One region of the Nocardia sp. NPDC059229 genome, then DNA from elsewhere that is predicted to be linked to it. Evidence: riboswitches for the same ligand, from Rfam matches in the RefSeq annotation. Region 1 holds a riboswitch; each other region holds the start of a gene.
What was found. A riboswitch is a leader RNA that binds a small molecule or an ion and turns the genes downstream of it on or off. The one in region 1 is predicted to bind magnesium.
Positions count from the first base shown of each region.

Region 2: it holds a riboswitch for magnesium, as region 1 does, so the genes downstream of both, ACFXHE_RS02670 (hypothetical protein) here and ACFXHE_RS16525 (hypothetical protein) in region 1, are expected to answer to the same signal.
Region 3: it holds a riboswitch for magnesium, as region 1 does, so the genes downstream of both, ACFXHE_RS13175 (NRAMP family divalent metal transporter) here and ACFXHE_RS16525 (hypothetical protein) in region 1, are expected to answer to the same signal.
Region 4: it holds a riboswitch for magnesium, as region 1 does, so the genes downstream of both, ACFXHE_RS08835 (MgtC/SapB family protein) here and ACFXHE_RS16525 (hypothetical protein) in region 1, are expected to answer to the same signal.

Region 1 is NZ_JBHZAK010000006.1:226,067-233,592, reverse strand. Features, by position in the region: gene ACFXHE_RS16540 (DUF2786 domain-containing protein) at 1-243, shown strand, start outside; gene ACFXHE_RS16535 (nitrate/sulfonate/bicarbonate ABC transporter ATP-binding protein) at 218-1,504, opposite strand; gene ACFXHE_RS16530 (ABC transporter permease) at 1,531-3,288, opposite strand; gene ACFXHE_RS16525 (hypothetical protein) at 3,325-4,110, opposite strand; M-box (ykoK) riboswitch at 4,466-4,650, opposite strand; gene ACFXHE_RS16520 (MFS transporter) at 4,730-5,968, opposite strand; gene ACFXHE_RS16515 (BTAD domain-containing putative transcriptional regulator) at 6,053-7,526, opposite strand, start outside.
Region 2 is NZ_JBHZAK010000001.1:557,486-565,011, reverse strand. Features, by position in the region: gene ACFXHE_RS02685 (DNA polymerase domain-containing protein) at 1-523, shown strand, start outside; gene ACFXHE_RS02680 (DUF3558 family protein) at 784-1,308, shown strand; gene ACFXHE_RS02675 (DUF3558 domain-containing protein) at 1,308-1,820, shown strand; gene ACFXHE_RS02670 (hypothetical protein) at 1,918-2,331, opposite strand; M-box (ykoK) riboswitch at 2,612-2,790, opposite strand; gene ACFXHE_RS02665 (magnesium transporter MgtE N-terminal domain-containing protein) at 2,894-4,234, shown strand; gene ACFXHE_RS02660 (NRAMP family divalent metal transporter) at 4,231-5,871, shown strand; gene ACFXHE_RS02655 (hypothetical protein) at 5,894-6,085, opposite strand; gene ACFXHE_RS02650 (AraC family transcriptional regulator ligand-binding domain-containing protein) at 6,344-7,300, opposite strand; gene ACFXHE_RS02645 (AraC family transcriptional regulator ligand-binding domain-containing protein) at 7,346-7,526, opposite strand, start outside.
Region 3 is NZ_JBHZAK010000004.1:402,250-409,775, reverse strand. Features, by position in the region: gene ACFXHE_RS13185 (LysR family transcriptional regulator) at 28-936, shown strand; gene ACFXHE_RS13180 (hypothetical protein) at 1,186-1,461, shown strand; gene ACFXHE_RS13175 (NRAMP family divalent metal transporter) at 1,636-3,408, opposite strand; M-box (ykoK) riboswitch at 3,750-3,928, opposite strand; gene ACFXHE_RS13170 (DUF6636 domain-containing protein) at 4,116-4,541, shown strand; gene ACFXHE_RS13165 (xanthine dehydrogenase family protein molybdopterin-binding subunit) at 4,526-5,605, opposite strand; gene ACFXHE_RS13160 (PucR family transcriptional regulator) at 5,634-6,404, shown strand; gene ACFXHE_RS13155 (hypothetical protein) at 6,412-6,660, shown strand; gene ACFXHE_RS13150 (hypothetical protein) at 6,721-7,074, opposite strand; gene ACFXHE_RS13145 (amidase) at 7,205-7,526, opposite strand, start outside.
Region 4 is NZ_JBHZAK010000002.1:540,178-547,703, forward strand. Features, by position in the region: gene ACFXHE_RS08830 (MFS transporter) at 1-1,188, shown strand, start outside; M-box (ykoK) riboswitch at 1,261-1,436, shown strand; gene ACFXHE_RS08835 (MgtC/SapB family protein) at 1,638-2,351, shown strand; gene ACFXHE_RS08840 (hypothetical protein) at 2,348-2,593, shown strand; gene ACFXHE_RS08845 (nitrate/sulfonate/bicarbonate ABC transporter ATP-binding protein) at 2,607-3,992, shown strand; gene ACFXHE_RS08850 (SDR family NAD(P)-dependent oxidoreductase) at 3,928-4,692, opposite strand; gene ACFXHE_RS08855 (amidohydrolase family protein) at 5,542-6,639, opposite strand; gene ACFXHE_RS08860 (TetR/AcrR family transcriptional regulator) at 7,145-7,526, opposite strand, start outside.

The sequences.
Region 1 (7,526 bases):
ACCCGCATCGGGGAGCGCCTGGATGCGGCCACCGCGGCCACCATCGCGGAATCGGCTGAGCCGGAACGACTGCTGCCGGTCTTGGCCTCACACCAGATTGCGGTCGACGCGGCTTTCGACACCCTGTTTCCACAAGCCCGGAATCGCGGGATCACAATCCGCAGCGCCGCAGGCTGGGACGCCGGCCGAGTAGCCGCCGACCGCGCACGGCTCGACCTCAGGCCTCGTCCTGATGCCGGGTGAGCAGCCGCTCGGCGGCGTCGTACTCGTAGAGCTCGGCATAGCGTCCCCAGTCGATGGCGATCCGCAGTTGTCGCCGCGCGGCGTCCTCGGTGAAGCCCCGCCGCAGCAGGTCGAGGAAGAAGCCGTCGCGTAGCCGCTGGTTGCGCGCACTGGTCAGCGCGTGGTCGATCGCCGCGACCAGGGGCGCCTTGGCTCGCGCCAGCCGCGCGAAAATGGCCTTGGCACTGTCGATATCGGCCTCGGCGAACAGGGTGCCGTCGACGGTGAGCTCGATATCCCCGTCGGCGGTGGTGGCCAGCCCCAGCATGGTGGCGGCGTCGACCAGCGGCATCAGATCGTCGATCTCGAAGCGCAACCCGCCCGCCAGATCCGGCAGGTCGGCCCGCCCGCCCTGGGCGGCCACAAAATCCAGCATGCCGCCGATTCCGTCCACCCCGGCATCGGGCAGCGGCCGGGTGGTGGGGGTGGGGGTGATGCTCGGCCAGCTGCCCTCGAAGGTGGCGTCGGTGAGCATCCGATAGGCCTGGTCCACCAGCGCCTGGAACCCCGCGCCGCGCGGGTCGCGCGGCTGCGGGAGACGCACCTGGATCTCACCTTTGATTCGCCCGGGATTGTTGTCCAGCACCAGGATTCGGTCGGCCAGCTGCACGGCCTCCTCGATGTTGTGGGTGACCATCAGCATGGTCTTGGTCGGGAAGGCGGTCTCCGCCCACAGTCGCATGAGCTCGCCGCGCAGGTTCTCGGCGGTCAAGACGTCCAGCGCCGAGAACGGTTCGTCCATGAGCAGCACCTCCGGCTGCACCACCAGGGCGCGGGCGAATCCCACTCGCTGGCGCATACCGCCGGAAAGCTCCTTGGGATAGGCGTTCTCGAAGCCGTCCAGGCCGATCATGTCGATGGCGTCGGTAACCCTCTCGCCACGCTCCCAGGCCGAAATCCCTTGGGCGCGAAGGCCGAGTTCGACGTTCTGGCGCACGGTCAGCCACGGCAGCAACGCGAAGGTCTGGAACACCATGGCGGTATTGGCATTCGGCTCGGTGATCTCGGTCTGCCGGATGCGCGCGGACCCCGCAGAGGGGAGCATCAGGCCCGCGATGATCCGCAGCAGCGTGGACTTGCCGGAGCCGGATTTGCCCAGCAGCGCGACGATTTCACCCTCCTGCAACTCGAGGCAGACATCCGAGAGAACCGGCAGCTGCTCGCCGGAGGGGTTGGTGAAGTTCTTGGTGACACGATCGACGGTGATGATGGGGGCCGACACGGTGTGTCCTCCTTTCGAAAAGTGTTTCAGCTCAGCGAGAATCGCCGTTCGGCGGTGCGCTGCAGGCGTCGCCACAGCAGGCGGTTGATGGTCACCGTGACCACGCTCATCACCACGGTGCCGAGCAGCACCCTGGCGAAGACGTCGTCGGTGGTGGCATTGGTGATGTACGCGCCCAGGCCGTAGGCCTCCATATGCGTGTTCCCGGCCTCCACGACCTCGCCGACCAGCGTGGCGTTCCACGCGCCGCCGAACGCGGTGATCGCGCCGACCACGTAGCCGGGTGCGATCGCGGGCAGTATCAACGACTTCCAGCGCTGCCACCCGTGCACGCCGAGATCGTCCATGGCCTCGCGCAGGTCCGTCGGGATCTGCCCGGCCGCCGCGATCACGTTGAACAGCACGTACCACTGCGCACCCAGTGCCATCAGCGCGATGCCGCCGATATTCAGTGAGATGCCGGTGTAGGTGAGCGCCGCGATGACGAAGATGAACAAGAACTGGGCCGGGAAACTGGCCAGCACCTGCACCACCGGCTGAGCGAACCGGCAGATGCGCGGATTCATCCCGATCCACACGCCGACCGGCACCCACACGATGGTGGAGACCACCAGCAGCACTATCACGCGGCCGAGGCTGGCCAGCCCCATCAGCGAGGTCGGCCCGAATTCGGCCAGGCCCACGGTTCTGTCGAAGTAGGAGGCGAGTGCCCAGGTGCCCCAGGCGAGCGCGGCGAAGAGCAGTCCGAAGAAGAGCACATCGCCGATGCGGCTGCCCGCGCGCTCGTCGTAGGCGGAACGGGTGCTGCGCCCGAAGACCCGCATGAGGCGATCGACCCGCTCACCGACCGGCCGTAGCACCCGAGCCAGCCGGCCCGGCACCGTGCTGTGCCGCAGCAGGTCGAGCACCAGACTCCGTGGGGCCTGCGCACTTTCGGTGTGCTCCACCCGGAATCGCTCCGACCACGCCGTGAGCGGCCGCCAGAACACCACGTTCACCAAGACGATGGTGAGCACCATGACCAGCGCACCCACTATGAGATTGCCGACCTCGGCCTCGGAGGTGGCCGCCGCGATGAAGCTACCCATGCCGGGCAGCGCCTCGTCCCGGCCGGATACCGTGATGACCTCCGAGGCCGCGAGCATGAACCACGCGCCGCCGAAGCTCATCATGCCGTTCCAGATCATCGGCACCATGGCCGTCGGCACCTCCAGCTGCCACAGCCGCTGCCAGCGGGTGAGCCGCATCATGCGGGCCGCATCATCCAGCTCCCGGGGCATATTGCGCAACGCCTGGTAGTAGGCGAAGGTCATGTTCCAGGCCTGCGCGGTGAAGATGGCGAAGATGCACGCCGCCTCCGCGCCCAGGTACGAGCCGTGGAACAGGCCCACGAACGCGGTGACCGTGATCGAGACCAGGGCCAGCACCGGCACCGACTGCAGCACGTCGAGCGCCGGGATGAGCACCTTCTCGGCCCGTCGCGAGCGCGCCGCCCACTGGCCGACGATCAGCGTGAAGAGGATGGACGCCGCCAGGCCGATGAACATGCGCAGCGTGGTGCGGGCCGCGTAATAAGGCAGGTTCGCGGGATCGGTTGATACGGCCTCGGTTCCGGTATCCGGCGTCCAGGGCACCGACATGTCCCGAAACAGCCTCAGCACCAGCAGGATCAGCAGCACGCCCGCGCCGATGATCAGGTAGTCCACCGCTCGGAGCCGGCCGCGTGCCCGCGGCACCTCGGGAGTCGTCTTGGGGCGGTCCGGAATTGCCAATTCGAGAGTCATTGCTGTTCACCTCGCTCCGAGCGGCTTCGTCGCAACTCAGTTGGTCGATTCGGCGGCGACCGCGGGCGGTGCGGTCATGACGTTGTAGGCGTGCACGGCCGAGGCCAGCACCGCCGGTGCGCCGATGAGCAGGTTGAAAACCACGACGCCTATTCCGGCCCCGGCCACCGCGCCCTCGAGACAGCCGGTGACGGCGCCGGGAATCGCCAACGTGCCCAACGTCAATGCGCCGACCGCGAGACCCTGACCCGCGCCCAGCAGGACGCAGCCCAGCGGCGCTCCGATGACGGCACCCAGCAGCGTGCCCACCGCCAGGGCCACGGTGAGCTCGTTGTTGACATTCTGGAAGACGGTATTCATCCGATCCTCGAAGCTGTCGGGATCGGCAATCTGCTGTGCCGCAGGGTCTTCGGCTTGCGTCTGCGCGGCGGCGTGCAGCTCCGCGGCGATGCGTCGTTCCTCGGTGCTGACCGGTCGTGCCCGATCCGGGCGCGGGGTGAGGGTGGCGCTGTCGCCGTCGATGCGGGCGTCGATCGGGTACGTCGTGTCCTGCTTCGTGATGGTCAGCGGGATCGCCCCCACCACCACGCCCTGCGGGTCGAGGATCTGCAGCTGGTCGGTGGTGGTTCGGAGCGTGCCGAGGTCGGTGCGCAGCACCACCGATCGGTCCACGATCCGGGCGTCGCCGGACACGGCCTGAGCTGTCACAGCGTCGGCGAGCCGGACGTCCGGTCCGGGTGCCGCGGCCGAAGCGGCGGCAGGGGCGACCAGTCCGGCGGTGGTCATCGCCGCGGTGGCGAATGCGAGCAGGCGAATTCTCATCGGGATGTTTCCCCTCGGGATACCGCTGCCCGCATCGGTTTCCGGGCAGCGTCGAATACCGTCGGGCACGGTGGTGCCGACGGGTCGGATATATATGCGAATCTCCGAATTCATTCGTAAAATGTGCATGCGAATAGTCCGGTGCCGCGCGGGCGGCATCGTGATATCGGAGAATTACGTGCGTCGAAATATCGACGCGGTGTTGGTGTGCTGGCTAGCGGCCCGGACCGAGGCGGAGGGGCCGACCCGGAGATCCCGGGTCATCATCGGGTGCCATCGTGCTACCCGACCTCCTCACTGGTAGAACGCGATTCGTCAACGCACGGGGGAGGTCGCCCGGAACTCTCGGGGCGGACGCACACCCCTCTCGTCAGAGTTTTGGCACTGCACGACGTGTTCCGAATCGCAGTGTTCCGAATCGGAAAGCCACTTTGGATTACCCCTTGATCCGGAGAAATCTGTCCTAACCTTGGGCGTCTCTCGACGTCGTCAGATCAGTGGCCTGTGTTCGTGCAGGAGCCTCGCCTATCGAGGTGCAACAGGGAACCTAGTTAAAGACTCGTTAAAAGTCAAAACCGCGCCGGATTCGGCGGTCCGGTGGCTCCGACGATCACCATTCTCATTCTTCGACTGTGGCCGACGTCGCTGACAGGGCACCGGCACGCCGCGTCAGCTGCCGCCCGCCGATCATGACCGCGGCGATGGCGGTCACGCCGAGCAGCGCGCCCGTGACGAGGACGCCGGTCACCGATGTGAAGCTGACGATCACGCCGCCGGTGAGCGCACCGAGGGCGACGGCCAGGTTGTACATGGCGGTATTGAGGGCGGTCGCGGCCTCGGGATGGTCGGGGGCGGCCTGCAGGATCCAGGTCTGCACGCCGACCGGAATCGCACCGAATGCCGTGCCCCACACCAGCAGTGCTGCGATGCCGCTGACCGGTGTGGTCGCGATGAGCGGGAAGAGTGCGAGTGTCATCGCCAGCAGGGCGGCAGCGGCGACCAGGGCGCGCCGCGGGTCGCGGCCGGCGGCGGCGCCGCCCGCGAACGTTCCGGCCACGCCCGCCAAGCCGAAGGCCAGCTGCGCTGGCCCGATTGCCCCGGCGCCCAGACCGGAGATGTCCTGCAGCATGGGCCGGACGAAGGTGAATGCCGCCCAATGCCCACCCACCAGAAGGAAGGTGGCGATGACGCCGGCGCGGACGGCCGGTGTGCGCAACTGCCGCGCCAGGGCGCGGGGGCGGACCACCTCGGTGGCGGGCAGGGGCGGCAGCAGCAGCCGCAGCGCGAGGGCGACCACCGCGCCGAATCCGGCCAGTGCGGCGAAGGCGACGCGCCAGCCGCTCAGATTGCCGATCAGCGTCGCGGCCGGCACGCCCAGCACGTTGGCCGCTGTCGCACCGCCGAACGCGAGCGATATCGCTCGTGGAATGTGGTGCGCGTGAACCAGTCTGACCGCGCACGAGGCGGCCAGCGCCCAGAAGCCGCCGATGGCGATGCCGGCGACGGCACGTGCGGCGAGCAGGATCGCGAAGTCCGGTGCCAGCGCCGAGACCGCTGTCGCGGCCAGCATGAGCCCGATCAGCCCGAGCAGGACCGTACGCCGGTCCGATCTTCCGATCGCGACGGGCAGGGTGGTCGCGGCCGCCGCGGCCATGAGTCCGGGCAATGTGATCGTCAGTGCGACCGCACCGGGAGAGACGTCGAAGGTGTGACCGATGGGGGTGAGCAGGCCGACCGGCATGGCCTCTACGGTGACCATCGCGAAGGTGGCGGTGGATACCGCCGCGACGGCGAGCCAATTGCGGATCGGGGTTCCGGCGCCGGCGGATTCGTGGGTGGAAGCGATGGGGGCTGCCATTACTTCCACCTGCTCGTGTCGGATGAGGAGGTGGTGTTCGCCATGCTCGCAACACTTCCGGGCGGCGCTGATGCGACGCTGGTGTCAGCTGACAGCGCGCTGGTACAGGGCCTGCTCGAATAGGACGCTGACCTGGTCGCAGGGGGTGCGCCGGCCTTCGTTCAGGGCGGACAGGAATCGTTGCTGTCCCAGGGCTTTCCGGGCGAGGGCGTACGCCTGGCGTACGTCGGGACCGGGATTGCCGTTCGTGATGCGGCCGGTCACTTGGTCGATGGCTCCCAGCAGGCGCGCGGCCGGCTCGGGTGCGCCGATGGCGAGGGCGGCCAGCGCACAGCCGACGGCGACGACGGGGAGCAGTCGTGGTGCGGCGGTGGCGGCGAGGTCGCGGGCGATCTCGAGTTGCCTTGTCGCAATGCCGATTCGGCCCGTTCCGACCAGTGCGATCGCATAGTGTGTGCGCCCCAGGATTTCGTCGGTGGCCAATGCTGCGGCCGGACTGCGGTCGGCACCGCGCAGCGGACCGTCGTCGCCGAACAATCGACCGTACAGCTCGATCGCCGTGCCCGGTTCGCCTTGCCGCAGCGCCAGATCGGCCTCGGCGACGCGCAGCCACTGCGCCGTTCCCTCGGGCACCTGGGCATCCACCCACCTCCGGGCGGACGCGAGGTAGGCGGCGCCACCGTCCACGTCGTTCTCCCGCAGATGCAACTGTGCGGCGCGGCGCAGCACACCCACGACCTCCTCGGCCCCCAGGCCCGGGGTCAGCAGTTCGGCGGCCCGGGCGATGAGGGGAGCACCCGCGGCGAGCCCCGCGGATTCGATCCTGTGGTGGGCCAGGTGCAGCAGCGCCCGGCTCACCCCGCGCGGCTCGCCCAGACTCTCCAGCATGCTGATGGCCGCCTCGAGGTCGGCTACGCAGCGCTCGAACGACTCTGTGTCACCGCCGATTTCGTCCAGTGCGCGCAGCACCAGCGCATTGCCGCGCAACCAGGTGTCGTCGGCGGTGAGGCACTGGTTCAACAGCTCGCCGGCACCACGGTGCCGGTCGCGAAGTGCCAGCAGCAGCACGAAGATCGGATGCGGCGGCCGCGACTCGCCCATGGCGGTCCGCACCAGTTCATCGAATTCGCCTGAGCGATCGGGTATTTGGCCCCACCACAACGGCTCGTGGTACGCGGGCAGCTGGTGGGCGTAGCGGACGGCGAGAAAATCCGCGGCTCGGCCCGGCGGCGGACCCGCACCGAACAGCGCCAGCACCCGCGGTTGCCAGGCCAGGGCCTCGCCACGGAGCCCGCACAGCAGCCAATGCCAGATCAGGCCGCCGTACAGACCGACCGCACACTCGCCGTCCCCGGTGCGCACCGCCCATTCCAAGGCGGCCAGGCAGTTGGCGTGTTCGATGGTGAGCAGGCGCGTCGCCTGCTGCTGCCGCGCATCGAGCAGCCGCGGTGCCGCGTCCCGCACGAGAGCGAGGAAATGGCCGGCGTGGGCGTCCGCCAGTCGCCGGCTCTCGCCGGCCGCGTCCAATTCCGATGCGGCGTAGGCGCGAATCGTTTCC
Region 2 (7,526 bases), on a different contig from region 1:
GGCCGCGCAGCTCATTCGGGAAGCGCTGGCGGCGGACGGGCTGGCGGGCGCGGTGAAAACCAGTGGCTCCAAGGGCGTGCACATCTTCGTCCCGGTCGTGCCGGGCGTCGATCTCGAGGATGCCGCGGCGGCGACCCGGGCGATCGCCGCGCGCGCCGAACGTCTCGATCCGCAGCTCGCCACCACGGCGTTCATTCGAGAAGACCGGGGCGGCAAGGTCTTTCTCGATTCGACCCGCGCCGGCGGCGCGACGGTGGTGTCGGTCTACAGCCCGCGGATCCGCCCGGGCGCGACCGTCTCGTTCCCGGTCGCCTGGGCGGACCTGCCCGACGTCGACCCGCACGACTTCACGATTCGCACGGCGGCCAAGATGCTCGGCGACCGCGATCCCTGGGCCGAGGCCATGCCCGAACCCCAGTCTCTCCCAGCCGATCTCATCGCCGAGGGGCACACCATCCCGGTGGCGCGGGTGCAGGCCATGCACGAGGGCAAGCGCCGCGCCCGCGCCCGCCGGGAGAACTGACTCGGGCCGCCGCGTCCCGGGTCAGCAGGTGCTCGTCGGCGTCGTACTGGATGAATCCGCATGTATTCGAGAAAGGGCACGCGGAAATAGGCGAGCGCCGGGGGTGTCGCCGAATACCGGAAAGAGTTACGAGCGTCGGCGCAGGATTACCCCTTGATCCGGAGAAATCTGTCCTAACCCTGGGCGTCTCTCGGCGCACAATGTGTCCGCGGTGTCGCCGATCGCATGATTCGGGCGGTTCGCCTACGCTGGTCGGCGTGATGAGAGCGGTGGGCGCGGTGGCGGGGATCGCCCTGATCGGGGCGGCGATCGCGGGCTGCGGCGGCTCGTCGAATCAGCAGGCGGCCCCGGCGACGACCACATCCAAGGCGGCGGTGATGCCGGCACCGAACACCATCGGACTGTGCGGCGGGGTGGCCGATGCCGATGTCGGCCAGGCGACCGGGCTCAATGGGCTGCAGCGAGTGGCGGTGAATCCGCTGGGATGCGCGTGGCAGCGGCCCGCGGGCGGTGACTACGCGGTGGTATTCCACTGGTTCCGGGGCAGTCCGCTCGCGGACCGCCGGACCCGGATCACCGACGCGCGCCCGTCCGACGTTCAGGTGGCCGGGCAATCCGGCATCGAATGGCAGGGGCCGCAGTCGTGCGAGGTGGCACTTCCGTTCGGGGACAGCGATTTCATCGATTGGTCCGAGCGGGCCGCGATCACCGAGACCGCCAAGGAGCCCTGCAAGGGACTGGAACAGCTGGCGGCGTCCACTCTGACGAAGGCTGGGCAGGGGTAATGCGTAGGGCTCGAACACGAATCGCCTTGGCGGCCTTACTGATCGCCGCACTCTCGGGGTGCTCGCAGGGCCCGAAGGAATCACCCGTGCGCGCCGCCGACGCCCCGAACCTGCTGGCCGGCTGCGGCCCGCTGGAGGATCAGAAGATCGCGAGCAACCTGCACGTCTCGGGCATCGAGCAGCAGAGCGCCCCCACCATCTGCAACTGGACCGCCACCAGTCCGAACGGCGGTGCGGTCGACATCACCTACGCCTGGCTGGAGAACGACACCTTGAGCCGTGAGGTCCAGATCGCTGACCAATTCGGTTATCAGGTCGAGCGTTTGGTGATCAAGCACTTCGGCGGCATGTACTGGCGTGACCCGAAGGATCCGAGCACCTGCGCCGTGACCACTTCCGACACCGGCACTGTCACCTGGTGGGTCCAGAACCGCGACCACGCGGCGCAACCGGACCCGTGCGCGGGGGCCATGACTCTCATGCAGGCCACCCTCTCGGTAGACGGTGTGTGACCGTCCCGAACCTGCTGCCGGACAAGAAGACAGCGGCGGCGATGGTCGAGACACTCACCGCCGCAACGTGTTTCACCGATGCAATCGGACCCGCCCGCTAGACGGCAGGCGCCGCGTCGGCGGGAGCCGGGGTGGAGTCGGGCGCGGACAGGCGCTGGGCAAGGCCGATGCCGACCGCGATGGCGGCGGGTACGCCGGTCAGCACCAGACCGGCCGCCGCACCCAGCGGAATGCCGATGGCGGCGCCCGTGAGGCAGCCCGCGATGCCGGTCGGCACCGACATGACCGTGACGCCGGCGATGGCGCCGCCCGCGGCGCCAATGGCGCAACCGGCCGCGCCGCCGATGAGGGTGCCGATCAGGGTGCCCACCGAGGTGGCCAGACCGAACTGGTTGACCGCTGCGGAGAACGCGGCATCCTGGTCAGCCTGGCTCGCGACGGTCTTCAGCCCCGGCGCGGGCAGGCCCGGGGCGGGGACGGCGGCCAGGGTGTACGCGGTGATTTTCCTCATTGGCGAACCTCCGAAATTCTGGGTGGATGATTTCGAATGAGGGTGAAAAGGCCAGCACGTATTACACGGCCGCGTAATGGGGATACGCATCGTGCGTGGTGTGGTGAAAGGTCAGAGTCGTGTGGCGTGTTTTCACCCGCAAACGGGTGAGTGGAACCGATCACTCGGATACGGACTATCGCCGGGGGTCATGGGTCGTCCTCACCTCCTTGCGGCCGGAGCGCACGAGGGCGCTGACCAGGGTGCACACGAGGAGTCGCCACGCCAGCAGGCCGGAGGGCGAGCACCCCTCTCGTCAGAGCTTCGGCACTGCACGACGTATCCCCAATGAAAGGCCTTGGGAAGCCACTTCGGGTGACCCCTTAATCCGGGGAAACCTGTCCTAACCCTGGGCGTCTCTCGACGTCGTCGGATCAGTGGCCTGTGTTCGTACAGGAGCCTCGCCTAGCGAGGTGCTGATTGACGCCGCAAAGTCTGGCAGTAGAGGATTGATTCGTCAATTCGGACATGCAATGTTCGCCCGTGGCCGCCGGAATTCCGGGTCGCCGAGTCAGGAGCGCATATGACCGAACCCACAGTATCGTCGAAGCCGGAATCGGTTGCGACGGTGCATCTGTCGCAGTTGCTGAAGGCGCCGGTGATCGCCGCGTCGGGGGAGACCATCGGCCGGGTGGACGACCTCATCGTGCGCCTGCCGGGTGGCGACGCCTATCCGCCGGTGATGGGCGTGGTCGTCGGGATGGGTGGGCGCGATGTGTTCGTCTCCGCCGAACGTATCCGGCTGTTCGAAGCCGATCGCATCGTCCTCTCGGTCAACAAGGTCGACCTGCGGTCCTTCGAGCGGCGTGCGGGTGAGGTGCTGCTGCGCGCGGACATCCTGGGTCACCGGCTGATCGATGTGGAGGCGGTGGAGCTGGTGCGCGCCTACGATGTCGAGCTCGATCGGGTCGGTGTGCCCGACGACTCCGGTTCGGGCTGGGTGCTGGCGCGACTGGACACTCGCCGCCCAGCGCGCCTTTTCGGGCTGATCAAGTCCGGCGGCGGTCACGCCTCCCGGGATTGGAAGGCGTTCGAGCCGCTGATCGGCCACGAGCAGTCGCTGACCCTGCGGCTCAGCAGCCGGTTGCGCGGGCTCAAGCCCGCTGAGATCGCCGACCTGCTGGAGGACGCGGACAAGCACGAGCAGGACGAGATCCTGGATCAAGTGCACGACGACCCTGAACTGGAGGCGGATGTCTTCGAGGAGCTCGACTCCGACAAGTCCAGCCGCCTGCTCAACGACATGTCCGATGCGGAAGTCGCAGCGCTGCTCGGGCGCATGCGCGCCGACGACGCGGCCGACTCCGTCATCGAGCTCAAGCAATCGCGCCGCCGGCGTGTGCTCGATCTGATGCCGCCCGGGCAGCGCGTCAAGGTCGTCACGCTGATGGGGTTCAATCCCGACAGCGCCGGTGGGCTGATGAACGTCGACTTCGTCTCGTGTCCGCTGGACGCTACGGCGGCACAGGCGCTTTCGGTGGTCTCCGCCGCGCACGCAGTGCAGCCGGAGGCCCTGCTGAAGGTGCACGTACTCGACTCCGGCCGGCTGGTGGGCGTGGTCTCGGTGATCGCGCTGCTGCAGGCCGACCCGGCGACGCCGGTCGCCGACCTGATGGACGACGATCCGGTGCGGGTCGCGCCCGACACCGATATCACCGACATCGCCCTGTTGATGGCCGATTACAACCTGTACGCCGTGCCGGTGGTGGACGACGCGGATCGGGTGCTCGGCGTGGTCACCGTCGACGATGTGCTCGAGGATGTCATTCCCGAGGACTGGCGGCGTCGTGAACCCGCGCCCCGGCCGGCCCGGCCGGTCACGACCGGATCCGGCGACGACTCGGACGGCGCGGCACGGCCATGACCAATGCCGAGGAAAACCGTTCCGCGAATCGTCGGTCGGCCGTGCTGGATTCGGCGCACCTGGGCGATATCGAGGGCGCGCTCGGCAAGATCAAGATCGGTGACATCGAGCATTCGCGCACGTTCAAGACCCGGATGCTGACGCTGCTGGCCATTATCGGCCCCGGGCTGATCGTCATGGTCGGTGACAACGACGCCGGTGGTGTCGCCACCTATGCGCAGGCGGGGCAGAACTACGGCTACAGCCTGCTGTGGGTGCTGCTGCTGTTGATCCCGGTACTGATCGTCAACCAGGAGATGGTGGTTCGCCTGGGCGCGGTCACCGGCGTCGGGCATGCGCGGCTCATCAACGAGCGCTTCGGCCGCGGCTGGGGCTGGTTCTCGGTGGGCGATCTCTTCGTTCTGAATTTTCTCACCATCGTGACCGAGTTCATCGGTGTCAGCCTGGCCGCGGAGTATTTCGGCATCTCGAAGTACGTCGTGGTGCCGGTGGCGGCCGCGGCGCTGGTGGCGATCATGGCCACCGGCAGCTTCCGGCGGTGGGAACGGGCGATGTTCGTCTTCATCCTGATCACCCTGCTGCAGATTCCGATGCTGTTGCTGTCGCATCCAGACTGGGGCCGCGCCGCAAAGGATTTCGTGGTGCCCGGTGTCGAGGGCAGCTGGACCTCCGACGCGGTGCTGCTGATCATCGCCATCGTCGGCACCACTGTCGCACCGTGGCAGCTGTTCTTCCAGCAGTCCAATATCGTCGACAAGCGCATCACCCCGCGGTTCATCGGCTACGAGCGGGCCGACACCACCCTGGGCGCGTTCGTCGTGGTGACCGGTGCGGCCGCGCTCATGATGACCGCCGACTACGCCGCGCGCGCCAATGACGCGGTCGGGAAGTTCATCGACGCGGGCGAGATCGCGCACCTGCTGGGCCAGGTCCACCACCTGCTGGGGTCGGTCTTCGCCATCGTGCTGCTGGACGCGTCGATCATCGGCGCGGCGGCGGTCACCCTGGCCACCAGCTACGCCTTCGGCGATGTGTTCGGCATCAAGCACTCGCTGCACCGCGGGTTCAAGGACGCCAGGCAGTTCTATCTGTCCTATATCGCGATGGTGGTGCTCGCCGCGGGCATCGTGCTGATTCCGGGTGCGCCCCTGGGGCTGATCACCACCGCCGTGCAGGCCCTGGCCGGGCTGCTGCTGCCCAGCGCCAGCGTGTTCCTGCTGCTGCTGTGCAACGACCCGCAGGTGCTCGGGCCGTGGGTGAATCGCACCTGGCTGAACATCGTGGCGGCGATCATCGTCGGCGTGCTGCTGTTGCTGTCGGGAATCCTCATGGCCACCACGCTGTTCCCGGACCTGGATGTGGTCGCCACGGCCGGATACCTGGCGGTGGCGCTGGTGCTCCTGGTCGTGATCGCGGTGGTGGCGCTGAGGTTCACGCAGCGCGGGGCGCCCGCGCCCACGCCGCGGCCCCGCTTCGAGGCGTCCGCGAAGGACACCTGGCGGATGCCGCCGCTGACGCTGCTGGAACCGGTGACCTGGTCGGCCGGTACCCGGCTGGGCATGATCGCCCTGCGCGCCTATCTGGTCGTCGGCGCGATTCTGCTGCTGGTCAAGGCGATTCAGCTGGGGCGGGGCTGACGGCCGAAGGGCGCGGCCGAGTTCAGTGCTCGAGGAAGGTGGCGACGATGTTCCAGAACATGTTCGGGTCCACGCTGTTGAAATCCCAGCTCTCGGTGAGGCTGTGCGTGATGCTGACGATGCTCGGGATGTCGAAGTCGTGCCGGGTGGCGGTGCCCTTGGCCTCCACGGCGGTGACGACGTAGGCGGTGGCGGTTTCTGCGGTGTGGGGCACGAGGAAGCTCCAATCGAGGACCGGGACCGGATAGGGACACGTGGCCGTGGACAGCGTCGGCCACAACCACGCATCGCAAACGCCGTGGCGAGCCTCGCGGCGGGCACGTCGTGGCGTTTCCGTCCAGTTTCATTTCCGCCCGCATCGCGCGGGAGTTCCGAAGACGCCAAACCGGGCCGGTACACGCCAACCTTGCTGTGTGGTTGCCGGAATACCGTACGGTAGGTGCGATTTCGGCCTGCGCGCGGGGTCCATCTTTCAGGAATCGTCGCGATCGCGCCAGCGATGTACGGCGCGCCGCAGGCTGGCCGGATCCGCGTATCCCAGGAATTCCGCCTGCTGAGCGCGTGGAAGGTGTTCGGCCCGTTGCAATCTGCGGCGCCGCGCCCTGTCCACCTCCCGGCGCCAGGTGGTTCCGGCCTCGGTCAGGCGGCGTTGTAGTGATCTTGGTGAGGTCAGCAGACGCCGCGCTACCACTTCCAGTGTCGCCGTGCCCTCGTCGAGAGCGCCGTCGAGGACGTCGCCGAGCCGTTCCAGCCAGGTGACGCCGGACTCGGGAGTGGCCGGCAGCGTGGCCGCGTAGGACAGCAGCACGGCCGTCAACTCGGGATCGGCCGACTTCATGGGTAGCGCCAGATCCGCGGCCCGCAGCGTCAGGGAGTCGACCAGACTCCCGAAATCGATTGCGCGAGTGCCGAACAGCTCGGTGACAGCGGCGAGGTCGACCGGCGCGGGCTGCCGGAAGGTCACCCGCGCGGGCACGATCGGGTAGCGGGTGGCCGCCCGGCCCCGGCCCACGAGGAGCGCGAAAGCCGCCTGCACCAACAGTTCCCGCCCGCGGCAGTCCTCCACCCCGGACAGCACCTCGTAGCAGACCTCGTGTTCGGTGCGATGCGTGATCCGGAAGTTGTAACTCGTTGTCAGACTGCCGGTGTGGCGCACGCAGGCGTCCAGTGCCGCGCCCAGGGTCTCCGCCGACAGGAACAGATACTCCAGCAGACCGAATTCGCCGGTCGCACTGTCCTCGGCCACGCGCAGGGCGATATCCGGGTCACCGGTTTCCTGTTCGAGCAGCTCCCACACCCGCAGGCAGTACCGGGACGACACCCGGGTCCCCTCGCCGCCCTCGCGCCAGGCGGGGACCCCGGCCAGCCGGGCGATCCGCTCCGGGTCGAGCCCCGCCCGGGCCGCCCGCTCCAGTGCGAACCGGGCCATCAGAATGCTGTCGTGAGAGTCGGATCGAGTAGTCACGGCCGCCCATCACCACGCCGCCCGGCGGCGCGCGCTCGCCAGCTCCCGGCTCCAACTGGTTCCGGCCGCGGCCAGTCGCCGCTGCAGGGTGCGCGGGCTGGTATCCAGCCGCCGGGCCGTGCCGTGGATCGACGCCGTGTCCAGCGACGGTAGTGAATCGAGCTCGGCGGCAAGCAGATCGGCCCAGGCG
Region 3 (7,526 bases), on a different contig from region 1:
GCCGGGCGGCGTGCATAGACTCGCTCTGTGCCGTTGTCCCCGCGCGTCCCCGATCTGGCCGCCCTCGATCTGCTGCTGTCGGTGATCGAGCTGGGCAGTCTCGGCCGGGCGGCCAAGGCGCACGGCATCAGTCAGCCCTCCGCCAGCTCGCGCATCCGCTATCTCGAGCAGCTGGTGGGCGTGCCGGTGCTGGAGCGGACGACGCTCGGCTCGCGGCCGACGGCGGCGGGCTCGCTCATCGCCGAATGGGCGCGCACTGTCGTGGATGCGGCCGTGCGGCTGGACGCCGGGATCGACAGCCTGCGCGCGCAGCGGGATTCGCGGCTGCGGGTGGCGGCCAGCCAGACCGTCGCGGAGTACCTGTTCCCGAAATGGCTGGTGGGCCTGCGGGCCCGGATGCCGGACACCTCCATCGCCCTGGAATCGGGCAATTCGGCCGAGGTCGCCAAGGCGGTGCTCGAGGGCCGGGCCGGAATCGGGTTCGTGGAGAGCCCGCGCTTGCCGACCGAACTGGAAAGCCATGTGGTGGGCCGGGATCGGCTGGTCGTGGTGGTCGCGCCCGGTCACCCCTGGGCCCGCCGGGCCGAGATCGACGCGGCCGAACTGGCGCGCAGTCCGCTCATCTATCGCGAACCCGGATCGGGCACCCGGAACTCCTTCGAGCGCGCCATGACCGCCGGAATGCCGGGCTGGGAGCCGAATGTCGCGCTGGAGCTGTCCTCGACCACTGCCATCAAGACCGCCGTCGCCGACGGCATCGCGCCGGCCGTGCTGAGTTCCCTGGCGGTGGCCACCGAACTGGCCGAGGGAATCCTGATGTCGCCCACGGTGACCGGTCTGGATCTGGAAAGACAGCTGCGTGCGGTATGGCCGATCGGACAGAAGCCGACCGGTCCGGCGCGTGATTTGTATGCCATTGCGTGCCGCCCACTGTGAATCGCCCGCGGGAGTTTTCAAGGGAGTCCAGGGGAGTTTTCGCGCCATTCCGGGGAGTTTTGTCCGAAGTGTTGACAGAGTGACGCCCATCACCATAGTGTTCCGGCGCAGGCCCACCGAATTTCCGAAGGGCCAACGCTGCCTGCACATTTCTCCCGCCAATACAATGGCTTCGCTGAATTCGCAGCCTGAAGACTCAAGTGCGCCAACGCCTCCCCGTGGGCGTTATCAAAGGGTTATGGTCACGGCATGGTGCGAACCGCCGCCGCTGCCGCAGACCCGGATGAGCCAGACATTCCGGCCACTGCTTCGCGGCCGAAGCTAGAGGTTGTTCCCGAATCGCCTGACCCCGAAGCGCCACAGTCCCACTCCTTCGGCGCACACGTCCTGAGCCCGGCCGATATCGAGCGACTCCCGTCCTCGGCAAGGCACCGCATCGCAGCCTTCATCCACCTGCAGGTGGCAACCCTGGAGGAATGGCCAGAGCCGGTGCTGCCCCCCATTCCCGATCTCGACGATCTCTGACGGTCGTGCACCCCGGGTATTCCCCGAACCGGATTCGTCCAAACCTGTGTGATCCCGTCCGATTTCATCCCGCACACTGCTGAGCTTCATCGAAAACGTGAGCTTCATCGAAAACGGCCGCAGCCCAAGCGCATCGGTGACGATGTGCAGGAACTGCGGCCGCGCCGTGGTTGATCAGCCGCCGATCGACTGGAAGATTTTGACGCCCACCAGGATCACCGCGAGCAGCAGGTAGCCGCGCAGGGCGAACATGCCCACCGTGCGCGCCGTGGAGAACGCCGGTCGCGCCAGGGTGTCGAGCGCGGGGGTGCGCCAGGTGTCGCGGTCCGCCTCCAGAATGGCCTTGCGCTCGGCCTTGGTGAGGCGAGTGGAGTCCAGCTCCTCCACCTGATCCGGATCCAGTCCGCCGAGCTCGGCCGCGGTCCGCTCGGCCCGGCGACGCCGGCCGCGCTGCCAGGCGATGAGCATGCCCGCCCCGCCCAGGACGCCGACCAGCGCGCCGGCGCCGAAGCCGATTTCGAGGGTCGTGGTGGTCAGGTCCGGGAAGAAGGTGGCCGCGGTCAGCGCGAGCGACAGCAGCACCAGCGACCAGACGATGACCCCGGCGACAATGTTCTGCCTGACCGTGTTCACCCACGGGCCGAGCACGGCCTTGTCATTGCAGAGCAGGACCAGGAACACCGTCGCCGACGGCAGCAGCACCCCGGCCAGCGCCTGCACCCCCTGGGTCAGCAGGCCCAGAACGTGATCGGGGCTGAACGACACCGCGGCGGCGACGCCGAGCAGTGCCGCGTATCCGATATAGAAGGCCGGCGCCTCGGAGACCTTCCAGTGCAGCGAGTGCCGCCGGCCCAGGGTGTCGCCGAGGGCGTAGGTGGTGGCCAGGCCGACGGCGTTGGCGCCGATGAGCGAGGCGTCCAGCAGCAGGATTGCGAAGAGCGCGCCGGCGGTGGTGCCCACGTGGTCGTGCAGCGCGTGGGCGACGGCCCCGGCATCGGTGAAGCTGCCGGCCGCGGCCGTGCCCGCGAGGCCGAAAGTGGTCGCCGCCATGATGGCGACCGCGCCGACCATGACCACGACGATGCCGACCCACAGGTCGATGCGCTCGTAGCGGATCCAGCGGGGAGTGATGCGCTTGTCGACGATATTGGACTGCTGGAAGAACAGCTGCCACGGCGCGACCGTGGTGCCCACGATGGACACGATGAGCAGTAGCAGCGTCGAGTTCAGCCCGCCCGGGAATGACGGCAGGAATCCGTGCGCGACCTGAGATGCCTTGGGGTGCACCAGGAATGCCAGCGGGAACATGACGATGTTCAGCGCGATCAGCCCGAACAGGAACCGCTCCCAGCGCCGGAACGAACCGCCGGCCACCATGGCGAACAGCGCGACCGCGGCCAGCGGCACGGCGATGCCCTTGGGCAGCCCGAAGTAGTTGAGCGCCATGGAGACACCGATGAACTCGGTGACGATGGTGAGCGCGTTCACGATGAACAGATCGCCGACGCTGAACGCGCCCCAGAACTTGCCGAAGCGGTCGAAGATCAAGCGCGCGTGGCCGACTCCGGCGACCGCGCCGAGACGGACCACCATCTCCTGGTTCACGTAGAGCACCGGGATCAGCAGCACCAGGGTCCAGACCAGCGCCATGCCGTAGTTCTGTCCGGCCTGCGCGTAGGTGGCCACGCCACCGGCATCGTTGTCGCCGACCATGACGATCAGGCCGGGCCCGATGATGGCCAGCAGCATGCGGAAGCGCTGGCGGCGGGAACGGCCTTCGAGGGTGTCGTGCCGGCCGATGGAGCCGAGCGCGCCGACGATGTCGCCGACGTGCGCGCTGTCCATGACGGCGCCGGTGGGGTGGACGTCGGCGGCGGGCCGGCCGGCTGCGGCGGGCACGGCGACGGTGGAGGTGCGGCGGCTGGAGCCGTTCGCGAAGAAGGCCATGGCCTGTCCCTCGCTTTCGATCATCAGATGTGCGGGCGTGCGGAATACGCCCGGCCGCCGAGCGAGTTCGGGCACGGATCGGCCGGCCCGGGGCACGCGCGGGCTACTGACCGGCGGTGGAACGCCGGGCACGCCTGTGCGGGAAACGGGTCAGCCGGTGACCGGAATGCGGCAAGCCGGGGACGTCAGAAGAGTGAAATCCGTACTCGGATACGGACTATCGCCGGAACTCATTGTTCGTCCCTCACCTCCTTGCCGCCGGGACGTACGTGGACGTCACTACATCGGGTGTCGCATCGCGCGCGGCAAGAGGGATCTGGGCCCCGCACGACGGCGTGGACCCTGCACCCCTCTCGTCAGAGCTTCGGCACTGCACGACGTATCCGGGGGCTCGCGGCCCGGGAAGCCACTTCGGATCACCCCTTAATCCGGGGTGATCTGTCCTAACCCTGGGCGTCTCTCGACGTCGTCGGATCAGTGGCCTGTGTTCGTACAGGAGCCTCGCCTAGCGAGGTGCTGACTGGGCAATGGTGAGCCCGGTCGTTCCGCTTGTCAAATCCGGGCCGGTCGGTTCCTCGTAATCCATTGTGCCCCAACCCGGTTCGGGCACGGCCACTCCGTGGCAATCATTCATGGTCACCCGGTCCGTTATCGCATCCGGCGGTGGCGACGATCAACCGGTCAACCTGCCGAACCGGGGAGTCGACATGCAATTTCCGATCCGTGCCCTGACCGGGGCCGCCGCCCTGATCGCCGTGTCCACGCTGGGCCCGGCGATCGCCCAGGCGGCACCGCCCGACTTCGTGCGGTTCCGCACGCCGTCGGGAAATATCGGCTGCATCGTCTCCGCGACCACCGCGGCCTGCGAGATCTCCGAGCACGACTACGCCACCCCGCCCCGGCCGGAGAACTGCCACCTCCAGTACGGCGACCGCCTGGTCCTGGAGAGCACCGGCGTCGTCGACTTCCACTGCCACGGCGACCGTCTGGTCGAATCCACCGCGGCGGTCCTCGACTACGGCACGAACATCACCGTCGGCGGCCTCACCTGCCTGAGCACGACCGACTACGTCGAATGCGCCGGGGCGGGCCACAGCTTCCGCCTCTCCCGGCAGGCCTACACCATCCACTGACGGGCACTACGGCTTTCGATAGTGCGTGAGCAGGGCCAATTCGCGTCGGCGGCGTGCACGCTGCGCAGGATGCGCAGTTCGCCGGTATCGGGATCGACCGCCACCTGGAACAGCTGCGCATTGAAGGCGACCGAGCGGGGCGTGCCGCCCCAATGTCCGTCCGCGGCAAGGGATTCCCCGGACTCGGCCGACAACGTGTGCAGCGCCTGCAGGGAGATGCGGCGATTGCCGCAGCGCACCGAGTCCGCGCCGAGCTCGCAGTCCTCGGCGGCAACGCCGAGATGTGTTGCGGCGGTGGCACACAAGGTGGCGGCGAGCTTGCGCGCCGCGTACAGCACCGCCTTGCCTGCCACCACGGTGCCGGTGGACCCGAACGCGCCCGTGTCGTGGCGGACCACATCGGTATCGGACTGGCGGATGGCGACGCGGTCGGGGACGGTGGCCAACTCCTGTGCCGCGATCTGCCGGTGCACGGTCGTGGTGCCGTTGCCGAATTCCGCGGTGCCCACGGCCAGGTCGTAGCAACCATTGGGCAGCAATGTGATCCGGGCGTCGGCGTAGTGTCCGCCGGGTGGTCCGGTGGCGATCATGGACAGGGCGGCGCCGCTGCCGGTCAGCCAGCCCGCCGGGGCCGGCGGGAACGGTTCGGCCAGGGCCCGGCGGATGATGCCGAAGCACTGGTCCAGGCCGTAACTGGCGATGTGCAGATCCTCCTCGTGGCCGCCGGGGTTGACCATGGGCTCGCCGGGGCCGATCATATTGCGCTCGCGGAACACCAGCGGGTCGAGGTCGACCCGGCGGGCCAGCTCGTGCATCACCGACTCCATGGCGAACACCACCTGCCCGAGCCCGTAACCCCGGAAGGCCCCGGCCGGAACGGTATTGGTGTAGACCGAATACCCGTCGACCTTCCTGCTGGGGCAGCGGTACACCGCCATCGACTCACCGACGGCGTGGAAGAGCACCGCCGGACCGTGGTTTCCGTATGCGCCGGTATTGGAGACCACCCGCGCCTGCAGGGCCGATAACCGGCCGTCCGCGCGGGTGCCCGCCTTGATGTGCACCGACGGCAGCACCCGGTAGTCGACGCGGATGCGCCGGTACCGCGACCGGACGCTGGCGGAGCGGGACGAACGCGACCGTGCCGCAACGGAGTTCGTGCTCCGGATGAGCGCACCCCAGACGGGTTCCGTTGCGACGGAGGTGGATTCGCTCGGTGTTGCCGAGCCCGGCCCGTACCGGATGCTGTGCGCGACCGTCGCGCACCGCGATCCCGCGGCCGCCGCCGGCGCCCTGCGCGAACTGGTGGCCCAGTTGAGCGATGCGCCGACCCCGATCGCGACCGACGGCGACCAGGCATTCGCCCTCATCCCCGACCGTCCCGATCTGCTCGACCGCCTGCGCGCGGCCCACCCCACGGTCGCCGCCTGCGACCCGAATGCGACTCTCGCCGTGGGTATCTCGACCGCGTCCGGGCTCGCCGACCTCCCCGATGCCCGCATCCGTGCCACCCATGCCCGGCGCGCCGCGCACACCCTGCGCTCCGGCGTCACCGCCGCCGAGGATCTGGCCACCCTGCACGAACTCCTGGCCGGTGTTCCCGAGCCGATCCGCGACGCCTATCGCACCCGGGTCCTGGGTCCCCTGCTCGAACAGGACGACTCGCACGCGGCCCTGCGCGCCACCCTCATCGCCTTCCTCGACCACAACGGCTCCTGGACCCGCACCGCCGAAGCCCTGTACCTGCACGTCAATACGGTCCACTACCGGATCGAACGGATCGAACGCCTGACCGGGCGCGATCTGTCCCGCCTCGACGATCGCATCGATCTGCGGGCCGCCCTGATGGCGGCCGGTGCATGATCGGTCGGTGTCCGAACTCAACAAGCACAATGTCGTCTACTTCGAAAGTGCCACCATGCGAGGGCTCTACGCCGCTCTCGACGAATGGCAGCAGGCCAACAATCATAGGTTCCTGTCGCTCGGCATCCAGCAGGATAACGGGCTCTTCTGCTGCATTGCCCTGACCAATCCCGCCGAGGTGGTCATCACGAGCGCCGACGGCCACAATCACGCCGCCGTCAACCGATTCGGCCTGCTTTCCGTCACCTCCGACTAGCCGATCTTTTTCGGTTCAGTAGTTCAGTAGTTCAGTTCCGGGTCGTGGCCGGGTGACCGGTCACGACTCGACTCCACGCCGCTTCTGCCACGAACTGACCTGCCGTGGACGCCATTCCCCGCGGACCAGAGGGTTGTGCCCCTGCCGCCCGGCGCGCTGCTCCCGCTTGAATTCGCGGAAATATTCGAAGCGGATCATCAGCAAACCCGAGACGATGAGCACCGCGGTCGCGATCGCGCCCAGTATCGCCCAGCCGTGGTAGCCGGACGCGGCGGCAGTGAGTGTCATGCCGAGGCATGCGATGCCGAGCAGGCACAGCACCAGAGCTGGGCCTTCGCCCGGGTCCTCGATGGCGTCACCGGGATGCGGATGCCAGTGCTCTCCGTTCGACTTGACCGCCGTCACCCTGACCATGTCCCTACCTCCCTCGAACCGAGAAGACTCTTCACCTGTAGTCCAGAATGCACCCGGTGTTGTGGCTACGTGCGAGTAATGTCCTGAAATTTCGGAGAGAATGCCTGATTCTCAGGCGTCATTTCAGGAATCATCCCAGCAATCGGCCCTCCGTCGGGAGGTGGATACGCGGGAAAGGCTGTTCGGATTCGAGGAGATACGCCAGTTCGATAAGGGTCCGTTCGTCGCCGTGCGCACCGGAGAGCTGCACGCCGACCGGCAGTCCCGCGCTGGTGCGGCCCATGGGCAGCGATATGGCGGGGGTTCCGGCGATATTGTTCAGCGGTGTATAGCCCACGTAACCGGTGAGCCGCTCGATCAATTCGGGGAACGGAACCGTCGGTGAGACGAATCCGAGTTCCGGTGTGGTGTGCGAGAGGACCGGCGAGACGACCACTTCGTGCCGCGCGAAC
Region 4 (7,526 bases), on a different contig from region 1:
GACGTTGCCGCACCGCAGGATTCACCGCCCGGGAGCGGTGCGCGGTTCTGGGGCACCGCCTACACACTGCTGATCCTGTTGACCGGCACGAATGTGGCCACACCGCTGTATCACGGCTACGCGCATCGGTTCGGGTTCTCACCGCTGGTGATGACGCTGGTGTTCGCGGTCTACATGGGGGTGCTGATTCCCGCGCTGCTGATCGCCGGTCCGGCCTCGGATGCACTGGGGCGGCGCCGGATTCTGCTGCCCGCGCTGGCCCTGGCGGCGCTGGGCACGCTGGGTTTCGCGCTGGCCACCGATGTGGTGTGGTTGTTCGCGGCCCGCATCCTGCAGGGGCTGGCGGTCGGTGCGGCCTCGGGCGCGCTCACCGCCGCGCTGACCGAGCTGGAGCCGCACCGTGACCGCCGCCGCGCGGCCCTGGTGTCGGCGGCGGCCTCGGCGGGCGGCATGGGCCTGGGCCCGGTACTGGGAGCTGTTCTGGCGCAATATCTTCCGGCTCCGTACGTGACGCCGTTCGTGATGGAGCTGGCGCTGCTGGTCCCGGCCGCGGTGGCGGTGGCGGCGCTGCCCGAGACCGCGGCGGTCACCCCGTGGCGGCCACGGCGGCCGAGTATCCCGGCCGGGATGGGTGCGGTCTTCGCGGCCGCGGGCACGGGCGCGTTCCTGGGTTTCGCGGTGGTCGGCGTCTTCCTCACGCTGATCCCGACCTATGCCGCGACCCTGTCGGGCAGTGCGAATCTGGTGGTCGGTGGCGCGGCGGCCGCGCTGCTGCCCGCGGCGTGGGCGGTGGCGCAGCTGGTGGGTTACGGCAAACCCGAACGGGCCCTGGACTTCACGGGATTCCCGCTGCTGGCGGTGGGTCTGGTACTGCTGGCGGTCGCGGGCGCGGTCTCCTCGCTGCCGTTGCTGTTGTTCGCAACGGTGCTGGCCGGGGCCGGTCACGGCCTGGCGTTCCTGTCGGGATTGACCGCGATCAATGCGGCCGCGCCGGCCGATCGGCACGCCGATGTGCTGTCGACCTATTTCGTGATGGCCTATTGCGGCAGCGGCGGCCCGGTCATCGGTGTCGGCCTGCTGGCGGGCGCGACCGGTTTGCTGGCTGCGGTGCAGATCTTCGCGGCGGTGGTGGCGGTGCTGTGTGTGGTGCGGCTGGTGGCGCGGGTCGCGGTCGAGGCGCGACGCTAGCGGGAGCGCGAATGCGACGGCGCTCACGTCGGGTTGCCGATCGCGGCGGGCGGGTGTTTACTTTTGGTCGCAAGGTGCCGTCGTTAGCTGAGGCTCCTTCACGGATACAGGCCGGCGATCCCGAACGTCGAGAGACGCCCCGGATCAGGACAGGTTTCCCCGAGCTAAGGGGATGCCCCGACCGGCTCCCGCCACCCGTGGCGGGTTTACGCCGTGGAGTGCTGAAGGTCTTACGAGGGGTGGTACCCGTACCGGCGATGTCGCGCCGGTCCCACTCCCCTGGCATGCGTACGTGTGGCGTCGAGGAGGTGGTGGTCGTGCCCGATGGACCGGATCGAGTTCCGTTAGCCAATCGTTCACTCGGCGTCACTCCTGCACTCTCCTGGCCGCTACCCGTACCCCGGTAGCGTCCGAGTCCGGAGTGCGCCGTCCTCCGCTGGGAGATCGAGATGACCATGTGGGAAATGCTGCTGCGGCTCGGCACGGGTGTCGGGTTGGGCGCGGTGATCGGGTTCGAGCGTCAGTTCCGGGCCCGGATGGCCGGACTGCGCACGAATTCGCTGGTCGCCGCCGGGGCGACCTTGTTCGTGCTGCTGTCCGCGCACGGCTTCAACGGCGCCTCGGCGGATCCGACTCGTGTTGCGGCGCAGATCGTTTCGGGTATCGGCTTCCTGGGCGCGGGTGTGATCCTGCGCGACGGGTTCAATATCCGCGGCCTGAACACCGCCGCGACGCTGTGGTGTGCGGCGGCGGTGGGTGCGCTCGCGGGTGCGGGCATGTATTCGACCGCGGTGGCGGGCACGGTGGCGGTGGTGGTGGTCAATACCGCGCTGCGCACGGTGGCGCGCACGGTGGATCGCCCCGGTGTCGACGAGGTCGAGGCGCAGGAGGCGTTGTACGGCTTCCACGCCGACACCGACGACGCGCACGAGGCGCATGTGCGGGCGCTGCTGGTGCAGTCGCTGACGCGCACCGATTTCCGGCTGGTGTCGATCTCGAGCCACGACACCTCCCCGGGCCGGGTGCAGGTGCGGGCGGAGTTGACCGGTGACCGCCGCGACGACCGGCAGATGGAGGCCGCGGTGAGCCGGTTGAGCCTGGAGCCGTCGGTGACCAGTGTCGGGTGGCGCACGGTGCCGCTGCGGGCGGAGGCCGAGGAGTGAACGCCGCGCTGCGGTCGTATCCGTCGCGCGGGGTGCTGGATCGGCCGCGGTCGCGGTGGGCGGATGCGGCGGTGTTCGCCGCGGTGACGGGTCTGGGCGCCTACATCGCCGACGCCACCCGCGACGGCGACTGGCCGCGCATCCTGGTCGGCGTGCTGGCCATGAGCGCGTTCGTCGTCGGGATCAATCGCCTGTTCTGGCGGCGGCTGTACGCGCTGGCGCAGCGCCGCTACTCCCTGTGACGTGGAGGATGTCATGACCGATACCGTTGCCACCGGCCAGGTTCTGATGGATCTGACCGATATCGACATGTCCTTCACCGGGGCGTCCGGGGAGCGGCTCAACGTGCTCGATCAGGTGAATCTGCAGTTGTGCCAGGGCGAGATCGTCGCGTTGCTGGGCCGGGCGGGGTCCGGGAAATCGACGCTGCTGCGGTTGATCGCGGGGCTGCTGGCCCCGACCGGCGGGCAGGTCCGGTACCGAGAGCAGCCGTTGCGGGGCGCGAATCCGGGTGCGGCGCTGGTGTTCCAGTCCTTCGCGCTGATGCCGTGGCTGACGGTGCAGGACAATGTGGAGCTGGGGCTGGCGGCGCGCGGGGTGGCTCCGGCGCAGCGGCGGCAGCGGGCGCTGGACGCGATCGACCGGATCGGCCTGGACGGGTTCGAGACCGCCTATCCCAAGGAGCTGTCGGGTGGTATGCGGCAGCGGGTCGGGTTCGCGCGAGCGCTGGTGCTGGAGCCGGATCTGCTGCTGATGGACGAGCCGTTCTCGGCGCTGGATGTGCTGACCGCGGAGAATCTGCGCACCGAACTGGTGAATCTGTGGTCCACCGAGGACTTTCCGACCAAGTGTGTGTGCATCGTGACCCACAACATCGAGGAGGCGGTGCAGCTGGCGGATCGAGTGGTGGTGCTGGGGTCGAATCCGGGGCGGATCATCGCCGAGATCACGGTGGAGCAGCCGCGCCCGCGCAGCCGCCGCACGCCGGGGTTCGAGACGCTGGTCGATCAGATCTACGGTCTGCTCACCGGCCGTGACACCGAAGTCGCTGCGGCCCCGGCGGATACGTTGACGCCGTTCGCGGTGCCGCTGCCGGATGCCTCGGTCGGCGGGATCGCGGGTCTGCTGGAGCTGGTGTACGGCAGCGACGGCCGCGCCGACCTGCCGGTGGTGGCCGACGAGCTGAATTTCGAGCTCGACGACCTGATGCCGCTGGTCGACGCGGCGGCGCTGCTGGGTCTGCTGCTGGTGGAGTCCGGTGACGTGATGCTGACCAATGTCGGGGCGAACTTCACCAATGCCGACATCCAGTCCAGCAAGGCGATTTTCGCCGCGCAGGCCCGCCGGCGGGCCCCGCTGGTGCGCACCATCTGCTCGGCGCTGGTGGGCAGCAGCGATCAGACGGTGCGCGCCGATTTCATTCTCGACCTGCTGCGGCGCGGCTTCTCCGACGACGACGCCCGCCGCCAGTTGGAGCTGGCCATCGACTGGGGCCGCTACGCCGAGTTGTACGACTACGACACCGATTCCGGCCGCATCACCGCCGATCCCGCCGCCGATCTGCGCGCGTCCCGAGTCACACCATCGCCGACGGGATCACCGTGGTCAGGCCACCGTCGACGAGCAGGTCCTGACCGGTGATGTAGGAGGCGTCCGCGGAGGCCAGGAACGCGACGGCGGCGGCCACCTCGTCGCTGTCGCCGACCCGCCCGAGCGCCACCCGCGCCCCCGCGGTGGCCTGCGCGTCGGCGGAGGCCTCGGCGCGGTAGGCGGGGGTGTCGATGTAGCCGGGGCTGACCGAGTTCACCCGAATCCCGCGGGGCGCCAACTCCGCCGCCAGCGTCCGCGTCAGATTCTGCACCGCCGCCTTCGTCGCCGAATACAGTGCGGCGCCGGGCGCGCCCCGATACGGGGCGAAGGAGGCGTTGAGGACGATCGCACCCCCGTCGATCAGCAGCGGCAGCATGTGCTGCACGGTGAAGAACGCGGCCTTGAAGTTGATCCCCACCACCCGATCGAATTCGTCGCCGGTGACCGCCGAAACAGGTTGGAACGCACCGATTCCCGCATTCACGAACACCACATCCAGCCGCCCGAACCGCTCGGACACCACCCGCGCCAGCGCCGCGAGATCCTCGGGCTCGGTGGCGTCCCCGGCCACCCCGACCGCCCGCTCCCCCAGCTCGGCCACCGCGGTGTCCAGCCGGTCCTTGTCACGCCCGGTCACGACCACCCACGCCCCCTCCGCGACGAGCCGCCGCGCGGCGGCCAGCCCCATCCCGCTGCTACCGCCGGTGATGAGCGCGACCTTGTCCTGGAACCGGAACCCGTTGTGTGTCATGGCTTCAGCCTGCCGGGCCGCGCAATGGGTAAACAGTGCGCAGTTATCGTGGGTGTGCCACCACCACCTTGCCGAGCACGGCTCCCGCCGGCGCGGCGACAGCGCCGCCGGTGGTGACCGTTCTCAGTCCCTCAGCTCACAGATGACGACCGGGATCTCGCGGGTGGTCCGCTCCTGGTAGTTCGCGTAGCCCTTGTATGCCGGGGTCGCGGCCCTGTCGGCCGCTCGATCGAAGAACACCTACTTTTCCGCCAGATACAAACGGATCACCTCCCGCCGCGGTCCGATGTAGCCGAGTGCTTCGAGCTGACTTCATCCGCCACGCGCCCGCCAAGACGAAGTCCCGTGCGATCGGTCTGGTCACCTCTGGTGGTCACCATATTTTCGTGTCAGTTGGATATATGACCTGATCAGGGCTGTATTAGCAGCCCTCCGTTGCGCTCAGCATCGGATGCTGGAAGGTCGCATCCGATGCGAGGGGCAGCAGGCGGGTTGTCCGGATACCTTCGTTCGCGAGACACCCTCGGCGGCAATGCGTTTCCGCAGGTCGAACCTGTAACGTATGCCGTGTACGCGGCAACGTCAGCTCTTCGGGAGTTGGTGATACATCGGGGGATTCGCTCGAGGACATGCCGAACGACCAGGACCAATGCGATATCCGTTGTTCTTTCGGCGAGTTCTACCGCGACCCCGACTCACCCGCACCAGTCGTGTGCTGCTGGTGAGTCGGTGGGACCTCGGTTTTCGAGGTCCTCGAGACCGACGACGACCAGGTGATTGTCGCGTGCAGCCCAGCAAGGCGCGCAAGGACGGCGGCGACTGACCGCCGCGGCCCGCGCGGCGGTCGTCTCAGGCCGGACGTGCTTGCACGGGAGCGTGTTCGGTGCCGCCGCACCAGATGGCGCGGATGGCGCGGGTGGCGGCGATGTCGGCGAGGGGGTCGGCGTCGAGCAGCACCAGATCCGCACGCAGGCCCGGGGCGATGGCGCCGCGGTCGCTCAGGCCGAAGTGCCGCGCCGGGGCGGCGGTGGCGGCGTACAGGGCCGCCGCGGGTGAGAGTCCGGCGCGCACGAGCAGTTCCAGTTCGTGGTGCAGGCTCGCCCCGTGGGGCGGGTGGAAGGGGATGCCGGGCATCCGGTTGGCGTCGGTGCCGGCCAGGATCGGCACGCCGGCGGCGTGCAGGGCGCCCACCGTGGCCAGGGTGGCGTCGAAATACTTGCTGACGCTGTAGATTTCGGCGGCGCCTTCCATCATGGCGAGGGTGGGGACCACCTGGTGGCCGCCGGCGGCGAGGCGGTCGATATCGGCGGCCGGGACACGCGCGCCGATGGGGACATGAGTGAGGATGTCGACTCCGGCGTCGACGGCCAAGGCGTACGCGCCAGGGGTGATGGTGTGGGCGACCACGACGCGGCCGCACGCGTGGGCCGCACGGACGACCGCGGCGGCGGTCTCGGCGTCGGGGCCGCCTTCGCCGGGGGCTTCCAGGACCATCTTGATGTAGTCGCTGCCGTCGCGGACGCGCTGCGCCACCATGGTTTCCGCGTCGGCCGGGCCGGTGATGACCTCGACCTGCGCCATGCCCGGTACCTGGGCGTGCACGCCGGCCGAGGCGATGATCGGGACACCGGCGCCGCGCACGTCGGTCGTGGCGGTGTGCTCGCGCAGGGCCGCCATCAGTTCGCCCTGCAGCGATGCCATGTCCAGGGCGGTCGTGACGCCGTGGGCGGCATACGAATCCAGCGCGTCGAGGCTGTCGAGGTGGACGTGGGCGTCGATCAGGCCCGGGATGAGGATGGCGCCGCCGGCGTCGAGGGTCTGCGCGCCGGTGGCGTCGGTGCCGATCACGGTGCCGTCGATGACGACGGTGGCCGGTTCCCCCAGCCCGTGGCCGTCGAAGACGCGGACGTTCCGGATGGCCAGTTTGTTGTTCGCGTCTGCCCGCATCGACCCAATCTAGAACCCGTTCTACACCCGGGCAAGATCGAATCGGCTGGACCACACAGGCTTTGGTGGCCACGGGCGCAGTGGTGGTACTCACCGCGGCCTCTGCGTCGGCCGCCTCGCCCTTGACCATCAATGGAAACCCCACACAATTCCAGGTGGGCACGAGTTATGAGCTGGACTACGACCTGACCGCCGCCGACGCGGCCGGAATCCCCGTTCAATGTCTCGTCCGGGCCCGACCGGGTCTGCAAGCGGGTCGAGTTCTGTGCCCGGCCGCTTCTACTTCTACCAACGCAGGTATGCATCGATGAGCCGAGTTCGGTGCCGATGAGGGTCCGCCGCCGCTTGATTAGCGGATCCGGCAAGAAATAGCCACAGCCACAACACCTGTCCTTCGTGCTGGCGATTTTGCGGACCGGGTGCGCGCAGACGCTGAAGATGACCCCGAAGGGAATCGGTGGCATCTGGAATGGGCCGAGGCGGCGCTGGCGAAGATCGAAGACGCCTAGGTCTCGTAGGAGCGCAGCAGGGCGAGGGACTGGTGCAGTGCGTTGGTGAGGTGTTGGTGGGAGCCGGTGGCCTTGTCCATGATCGCGCCGCCTTGCAGGGCGGCGACGAACGCGGAGGACAGGGCGCGCAGCGGGGCGTCGGGGCGTAGGAGGCCGGTGCGCTGCATGGTTGAGAGTTGTTCTCGCAGTAGGTCGATCCAGCGTTCGTACATGCGGCCGACCAGATCCCGGGTGAAGGTGTCGGTGTCGAGTGCCCGGCCCGCGAGTGCCGCGATTTCGCAGGCGTCGTTGATCGTTTGCTGGGAGTGCAGGTGGAGGATCTGCTCGATCCAGGCTTCCCATGCTTGCCAGGTGATGAGCGGTGCGGCCGGTGCGTCG